Regions from separate parts of the Streptomyces sp. NPDC006208 genome, predicted to be linked through region 1. Evidence: riboswitches for the same ligand, from Rfam matches in the RefSeq annotation. Region 1 holds a riboswitch; the other holds the start of a gene.

What was found. A riboswitch is a leader RNA that binds a small molecule or an ion and turns the genes downstream of it on or off. The one in region 1 is predicted to bind cyclic di-AMP.
Region 2: linked by a shared signal. The riboswitch ahead of ABZ208_RS12280 (M23 family metallopeptidase) and the one ahead of ABZ208_RS12985 (transglycosylase SLT domain-containing protein) in region 1 are both predicted to bind cyclic di-AMP.

What each region holds. Positions count from the first base shown of each region.
Region 1 covers NZ_JBEXSW010000013.1:103,740-107,945, reverse strand. Annotated here, with positions in the region: gene ABZ208_RS12990 (FAD-binding oxidoreductase) at 1-1,066, shown strand, start outside; cyclic di-AMP (ydaO/yuaA leader) riboswitch at 1,461-1,621, shown strand; gene ABZ208_RS12985 (transglycosylase SLT domain-containing protein) at 1,626-2,492, shown strand; gene ABZ208_RS12980 (stearoyl-CoA 9-desaturase) at 3,386-4,206, shown strand, end outside.
Region 2 covers NZ_JBEXSW010000012.1:113,078-117,283, forward strand. Annotated here, with positions in the region: gene ABZ208_RS12270 (pitrilysin family protein) at 1-425, shown strand, start outside; gene ABZ208_RS12275 (pitrilysin family protein) at 443-1,810, shown strand; cyclic di-AMP (ydaO/yuaA leader) riboswitch at 2,038-2,203, shown strand; gene ABZ208_RS12280 (M23 family metallopeptidase) at 2,216-2,986, shown strand; gene ABZ208_RS12285 (GntR family transcriptional regulator) at 3,202-3,879, shown strand; gene ABZ208_RS12290 (HPr family phosphocarrier protein) at 4,052-4,206, opposite strand, start outside.

The DNA of each region.
Region 1 (4,206 bases):
GGCGCGCACCGCTCGGGCCGAGGGCGGCTGTACCTGGGCGGATCTCAACCACGCCACGCACGCCTTCGGCCTGGCGACCACGGGCGGTGTCGTCTCCAGCACCGGAATCGGCGGTCTGACCACCGGGGGCGGCATGGGTCATCTGGCCCGGAGATGCGGTCTGGCCTGCGACAATGTGCTCTCGGCGGATGTGGTCACGGCCGATGGATCATTCCTGACCTGTACGCCGGAGCACGAGGCGGACCTGCTGTGGGCGCTGCGGGGCGGAGGCGGCAACTTCGGGGTCGTCGCATCGTTCGAGTACCGGCTGCATCCTGTGGCCGACATCCTCGGCGGGCCGACGTTCTATCCCCTGGACGCCGACGTGATGCGGGGGTACCGGGAGCTGATCGCGGACTCCGGGGACGAGCTCGGCGCGCTGCTCGTCGTGGGACTCGGGCCGGCGCTGCCCTTCCTGCCCGAGCGGTGGCACGGGCGGCCCCTGTGCGCGGTCGTGACCTGCTGGAGCGGCCCACAGGACCAGGACGAGCGCATCCGCGCACGGCTCGCCGGTCTCGGACCCGTCGTGGGGCAGCACCTCGGGCGGATGCCGTATCCGGTGATCAACACTCTCTTCGACGAGCTGCTGCCGGCGGGCCTCTTCCACTACTGGAAGGGCACCTTCAGTCACGATCTGCCCGACGGGGCGCTCGACGCGCATGTCGAGTACGGCGCCACCGCCCCTACGATCCAGAGCACGACGGTGATCTTCCCCATCGACGGTGCCTGCCACCGGGTGGGCCCCGCGGAGACCGCCTTCGCCTACCGGGACGCCGGCTTCTCGACGGCTCTCAGCCCGACCCTGCTGACGCGCGCCGACTGCGACGCCGCCATCGGCTGGGCCCGCGACTACGCCGCCGCCCTCCGGCCGTACTCCATGGCCGGCGGCTATGTGAACTTCATGGACCAGGACGACCAGGACCGGGTGCGGACCAACTACCGGCAGAACTACGACCGCCTGGTGGCACTCAAGCGGCGCTACGACCCCGGCAACCTCTTCCGCCTGAACCACAACATCGCACCCTGAGCGGACTCCCCGGCGCACCCCAGCGTCTCTGACCTGCACTGTTCCCGATCGGGCAGGAGAATGTCGCATGTGGGGTGAATAGTCCGAATTTAGCCTCGGTGTCTCTATAGCGATAAGTTGCGCTGCTTGTCGCTTTCTGATGTGCCGTCATGGCGCGGGTTGTTCCTTTCATTGCGAGTGATATCGGTCACGAGTGCAAATATGGTCAGTTTTCCCGCTTGGCCCAGTTCCCTTCTGTGGACGGCCAGTTGAGCTGTCGGGCGGGGAATTGATCACGAAATTTCCATGGTCGTATTCATAGGGTGGTTTGTGGTGTGAATTTCGGGCTTGTTCCATCCGGATGGCCTCGCCTACGGTCACCTCAATCCGGGTGGACCGCCGAATCCTGCCGCCGCCCGGAACCGCACCCACTCACGGACGTAGGCAGGAGCGGGGGACCCAGGTAAGCGCCGATCCGGCATCCGGAACGGCTCGGGGTGAAGTCGCACTCCCAGTGCGACCGGGCATCTCCAGCCCGAACCCGACAGCTCACCTCGCAGGCGACGGAGAGGAATTCGTCATGCCTGCAAAGGGTAAGCACCGCCGTCCCAAGTCCAGCTCCCTCACTCGGGGTTTCGTCGCCGCGGGTACCGGCGGCGCCGCGCTCGCTCTCCCGATGCTGGGAGCGACCTCCGCCGGCGCGGCGCAGCCGACGACGGCCGTGGCCGCCGAAAAGGCCGTGGCGCCGACCGTCGCCGTCGCCACGAAGGTGGCCGCGGAGAAGATCAGGCCCGTCACCTATTCCGTGGTGCCCGGCGACTCCCTTTACAAGATCGCGGGCAAGCATTCGCTGAGCGGTGGCTGGAAGCAGCTGTACAAGGACAACCGCGAGGCCGTCGGCGAGAACCCCTCGCTCATTCACCCCGGCCTCAAGCTGACGGTCGGCGCGAAGGCAAAGGCCAAGGCAAAGCCCGAGGCAAAGGCGGAGGCGCCGGCCCCCGCCGAGAAGCGGCCTTCCTCGTCCGACCGTGCCGACCGTTCCGAGCGCTCCAGCGCACCGGCCGCCGAGAGCGGCGCTGCCGAGCAGTCCGCGCCGGAGTCGGCTCCGCAGGCCGCCCCCGTGTACACCAACGACCTCGACGGCTGGATCAGGGAGTCGCTGGACATCATGGGCCGGCAGGGCATCCCGGGCACCTACGAGGGCATCCACCGCAACGTCATGCGCGAGTCCTCCGGCAACCCGCAGGCCATGAACAACTGGGACTCCAACGCCGCGGCCGGAACGCCCTCCAAGGGACTCCTGCAGGTCATCGACCCGACCTTCGCCGCCTACCACGTCCCGGGCACCGCGATGGACCCCTTCGACCCCGTCGCCAACATCACGGCCGCGTGCAACTACGCCGCCGACAAGTACGGTTCGATCGACAACGTGAACGGTCCCTACTGACCGAAAAGCTCTGCGATGCCCGGGGTTCGGCGGAGCCCCGGGCATTGTGCTGCCCCGACACCCTTCCACGAGCTTGACGCCCCGGGACCGTCGCGCCGGGCAACCACCAAGGTGCCCTGCCCTGGCCGGTCCGGGGGCAGTCCGTCATCGCCCCCATGGAATCCCCCACTCCCAGGAACCACCAACGGCCCCTGCCTTGACCGGCCCCGGGACCGTCGCGCCGGGCAACCACCAAGGTGCCCTGCCCTGGCCGGCCCCGCGACCGTCAGTCATCGCCCCCATGGAAACCTCCACTCGGAGCAACCGGCAACGGCCCCTGCCCGGGCCTGCCCGGCGACCGTCAGGGCCCGTTCTGTCCAAGTCCACTTCTGGCCTGTCCCTTTGCGGACACCGCATTCCCCGGAACTGCCCGTCTGCAGCTGGCAGTATTGAGTCAATAGCAATTCACCGCGCTGCCGGCGCGGTGTGATTGAGGGGGAGAAACACATGCCACGTCGTATTCACCGTGCCGTGGTCGCGGCATTCACGAGTGCGCTGATCGCAGGCGGTGCCGGAACGGTCTTAGCCGCCAAGTCCGCAGGTCATGACGGTAAATGGGATGCGTCTCATCCGGTTTCCGGAGGCGTTCTCAGCGACACCGGATGGGACGCCTCCGTTCCGGTTGGCGGCGCAAAGGGCGAGGACACGGGCTGGGACTGAAACACCCCAGGTTTCGGCGTAATTGAGCCATCGGCCCGGGCAGGTTCCGGCCCGGGCCGTGCGACGGAAACAGCGAGAGGGGCGGGATGGCGGCGGAGTCGCTGCGGCCGGCGCGAAGTGATCAGAACCATCACGGAATGGATCCCCGGGAAACGATGCGCGTCCTTCCGGGATTTCTGCAGCATCGGCTGACATTGTTCACCGGAAAACCGATCGAGGGCCAGAACTCGCCGGGCTGGACTGCCGGTTACCACCTGATCGCCGCCACGGCCGCCATGGTGACCGGCAGTGCGCTGTCCACCGGCGCCTGGATTCTCGGGGGTTGGTGGCTGCTCGCCTTGCCGGCCGGGTGGGCCGTCACCCTGCACGGCATGCGCAATCTGCGCATGATGATCTTTCACCAGTGTTCGCACCGCAACATGTACCGCCGCCGCACGACCGACATCGCCATCGGCCGCGCGGTCTCCTCGATCCTGGTGATCCAGAATTTCGAGCGCTACAGCCGTGAGCACGTGGCCGACCACCATGCAGCGCACCACATGACGCTCCGCGACCCGACCGTGCAGGCCTTCCTGATCAGCCTCGGCCTGCGACCGGGCATGACGCGGGAGGCGATGTGGCGGCGGGTGCTGGGCAAGCTGTTCTCGCCGCTGTTCCACCTCCAGTTCGCGCTCGCGCGGGCGCGGTCGTTCTGGAGCGCCTCGGCGGTGGCCGAAAAGGCCACCGCCACCGTGCTGTACGGCGGATCGGCCGCCCTCACCCTGGTGACCGGCACCTGGCCGGCGTTCCTCGTGGTGTGGTGCGTACCGCTGATCCCGCTGTTCCAGATGAGCAACACCCTCCGGCTCTGCGTGAAGCACACCTTCCCGCCCGCCGGGACGGAAGTGCGCCGTGGCCGTGCGTACTTCGCGAGCCTGACCAACGCCATCTTCATCGGCGAGGCCGCCCCGACGGGGCAGGGTGCCGGGGCCTGGTGCCGCTGGGTCGCGCGGATGCTGTTCGTGCACGCGCCCGC
Region 2 (4,206 bases), on a different contig from region 1:
CGCTGGGCTGGCTGGACGTCAAGACGTCCGGCGGCGTCGAGGTCCCGCAGATCGAGGCCGCGGTCGACGAGGAGCTGGCACGGTTCGCCGCCGAGGGCCCCACGCCCGAGGAGATGGAGCGGGCCCAGGCGCAGCTGGAGCGTGAGTGGCTGGACCGGCTCGGCACCGTCGCCGGCCGGGCCGACGAACTGTGCCGGTACGCCGTGCTGTTCGGCGACCCGCAGCTCGCGCTGACCGCCGTGCGGCGGGTACTCGAGGTCACCGCTGAGGAGGTGCAGGCGGTTGCCAAGGCCCGGCTGCACCCCACCAACAGGGCGGTCCTCGTGTACGAGCCCGCATCCGAGGACAAGGGCGAGGAAGGCGACGAGGCCGGCTCGGCGGACACCTCCGCCGACAACGACGAGCAGGAGGGCGCGGACCAGTGAGTGACGCTGCCGTGACCATGGACTTCCACCCGCAGCCCACCCCCGGCACCGCCCGGCCCTGGGCCTTCCCCGCCCCCGAGCGCGGCACGCTGGAGAACGGTCTGACCGTGCTGCGCTGCCACCGCCCCGGCCAGCAGGTGGTGGCCGTCGAGATCTTCCTCGACGCCCCGCTGGACGCCGAGCCGGACGGTCTGGACGGCGTCGCCACGATCATGGCGCGCGCCCTGTCGGAGGGCACCGACAAGTGGAGCGCCGAGGAGTTCGCGGCCGAGCTCGAGCGCTGCGGCGCCACGCTCGACTCGCACGCCGACCACCCCGGCGTCCGGGTCTCCCTTGAGGTCCCGGCCTCCCGGCTGCCCAAGGCGCTCGGGCTGCTGGCCGAGGCACTGCGCACGCCCGCCTTCGCCGACAGCGAGGTCGATCGCCTGGTGCGCAACCGGCTGGACGAGATCCCGCACGAGACGGCGAACCCGGCCAGGCGCGCCGCCAAGCAGCTCTCCAAGGAGCTCTTCCCTGCGAGCTCGCGCATGTCGCGGCCGCGTCAGGGCACGGAGGAGACCGTGGCGGGGATCGACTCCGCGGCGGTGCGGGCCTTCTACGCGGCCCATGTGCGGCCCGCCACCGCCACTGCCGTGATCGTCGGTGACCTCACGGGGGTCGATCTGGACGCCGTGCTCGCCGACACCCTCGGCGCCTGGACCGGCGACAAGACCGAGTCCCGTCCGGTACCGCCGATCACCGCCGACGACACCGGCCGGGTGGTCATCGTGGACCGTTCCGGAGCGGTGCAGACCCAGCTGCTCATCGGCCGCATCGGCCCGGACCGCCACGACCGCGTCTGGCCGGCCCAGGTGCTGGGCGCGTACTGCCTGGGCGGCACCCTCACCTCCCGCCTCGACCGTGTGCTGCGCGAGGAGAAGGGCTACACCTACGGCGTACGGGCCTTCGGCCAGGTGCTCCGGTCCGCGCCCGACGGCACCGGTGCGTCGATGCTCGCCATCAGCGGCTCGGTCGACACGCCCAACACCGGCCCGGCGCTGGACGACCTGTGGAAGGTGCTGCGCACACTGGCGGCCGAGGGTCTGACCGATGCCGAGCGCGACGTCGCCGTGCAGAACCTGGTGGGCGTCGCCCCGCTGAAGTACGAGACGGCGGCGTCCGTGGCGGGCACGCTCGCCGACCAGGTCGAGCAGCACCTCCCGGACGACTACCAGGCGGAGCTGTACAGGCGGCTGGCCGAGACGGGCACGGTCGAGGCGACCGCGGCGGCCGTCAACGCCTTCCCGGTGGACCGGCTGGTCACGGTGCTTGTCGGTGACGCGTCGCAGATCGAGGAGCCGGTGCGGGCGCTCGGTATCGGTGAAGTGACCGTCGTCAGCGGCTGATTGCGCCGCGGGACGACCCGCGCAGCAGACATACAACTCAAAACCGGCAAGTGGAACCCCGGCTTCAGGTGTGATGCCGGGGTTCCGTCTTTTGTCCGTTTTCATACGGCAGTTGGGAGTATGCCCTGTGGCATGCGCTACAAAAGACGCTGAATTTTTGGCGATCGGATGAAGATCGGCCTAGCGTCAATCCGGCTGTTCGCCGTAGCCCGCCGCATCCGCGGCACGGACAGTCATCGCCGAGTCCCCGTCAGGCGCGAGCCTGGGGAGCCGGGGACCCACTCAGTCCCTGGGGTGAATCGGATGCCTTCGCACCCCGTGCGGAGGTGCCCGTAGGAGACCTTCCTGCTCCGAACCCGTCAGCTAACCCGGTAGGCGAGAAGGAAGGAAAGGACCAGCCTTTTCATGGCGTTCACCCGTGCCACCGGGAAACATCGTGGTCCGAGCCGGCTGGCGCGTCGCAGCGCGGGCATGGCCTCCGTCGCGACCCTCGCCACCACCGGCGTCATCGGAACCCTCGCCTCTCCGGCCCTCGCCGCCGACTCCGAAGCCCCCTCGCCCGAGGACACCGGCCTGACCCAGGTCGTGGCGGTGGACACCGTCGCCGACGAGGTCGCCGACCAGGCTGCCGCGCAGAAGGAGGAGGCCGCCAGGGCCGCCGCCCAGGCCAAGGCCGCGGCCGAGGCCAAGCGCAAGGCCGAGGCCCGCGTCAAGGCCGCCCGCGAGGCCGAGGAGCGCGCCGCCCGTGAGGCCGAGCGCCGTCGCCTCAACTCCTTCCAGCTGCCCGTCGCCGGCTCCTACGTCTCCACCGCCTACCAGGCCGGCGGTGCGCAGTGGTCCTCCGGCAGCCACACCGGCATCGACTTCCATGCCGCCTCCGGCACCTCGGTCGTGGCCGTCGGCTCCGGCACGGTCGTCGAGGCCGGCTGGGGCGGTGCGTACGGCAACAACGTCGTGATCCGGATGAACGACGGCACGTACACCCAGTACGGTCACCTCTCGTCCATCGGCGTCTCGGTCGGCCAGCGGGTCATCCCCGGCCAGCAGATCGGTCGGGCGGGCTCCACCGGCAACTCCACCGGCCCGCACCTCCACTTCGAGGCCCGGACCACCGCGGACTACGGCTCCGACATCAACCCGCTCGCGTACCTGCGCTCCCGCGGCGTCACGGTCTGACGCCGGCGCCGCCCGCAACCGACCCGAGCACCACATCGAAGGCCCTGGCCCGCCGCCGGGGCCTTCGGCGTTACTTGTACTGGCCAAAAGATATCCATGAATTTCGGTCTGCCATCGGAAAATCACGCCGATTGCAATAGAGTCACGGCCAGGAACAGGGGTGGGAACGCGCACCGTCGGCGGCGTTTCGCGCGGATTAAAGCGGAGGTTCGGTCATGCGCATTCCCGCGCACTCGGTATGCACGGCGATCCGCGACGACATCGTCTCCGGTGTGTTCGAGCGCGGCAGCAGACTGACCGAGGAACAGCTCGCCCGCCGCTACGGGGTCTCCCGGGTCCCGGTCCGCGAGGCCCTGCGCACCCTGGAGTCCGAGGGCTTCGTCGTCAGCCGCCGGCACGCCGGCGCCCATGTCGCCGAACCCACCGAGCAGGAGGCGGCCGACCTGCTGGAGATCCGGCTGCTGCTGGAGCCCCTGGGGGCGGCACGGGCGGCGCAGCGGCGCACCGAGGCGCACCTCAAGGTGCTCCGCGGCCTGGTCAGGCTGGGGCAGGAGCGGGCGCGTCGCGGTGAGGGCGAGGATCTGCGTTCGCTCGGCAGCTGGTTCCACGAGACGCTCGCCCAGGCCTGCGGCAGCCCGGGGCTGACCGCCCTGCTCACCCAGCTGCGCCACAAGATCGCGTGGATGTACACCGTGGAGCAGCCCGCCAAGCCCGTCGAGTCCTGGGCCGAGCACGGCGCGATCGTGGACGCCGTGGCGCGCGGGGACGTGGAGCGGGCCAGGACCCTGACCGCCCTGCACGCGGAGCGGGCCGCGGTGGCCCACCGGCTGCGCCGTCCCGAGTGGGTGAGGACTTCGCAACATGCCGTAAACACCGCGAGCGTCCGTCATTAACACGGGCGCCGTATACAAAGATGTGTAATGCCGTGCAGCGGGCCTATTTCTGCTGCCCGAATTCCGTGCGGTATTTAAAGGGCCAGGGGAAAGAGTGAAGCCGCGGTGTCCCTGATTCGGGATGCCGCGGCTTCGCCATGAATTCGACCGCCCGGTTGCGCGGCCGAACGCGTCAGACGGTCTCGGGGAGTTCCTCGAGGCCCTCGGCGACCAGCTTGGCCAGGCGGTCCAGGGCGGCTTCGGCGCCCTCGGCCTCCGAGGCGAGCACGATCTCTTCGCCGCCCTGTGCGCCGAGACCCAGCACGGCGAGCATGGACGCGGCGTTGA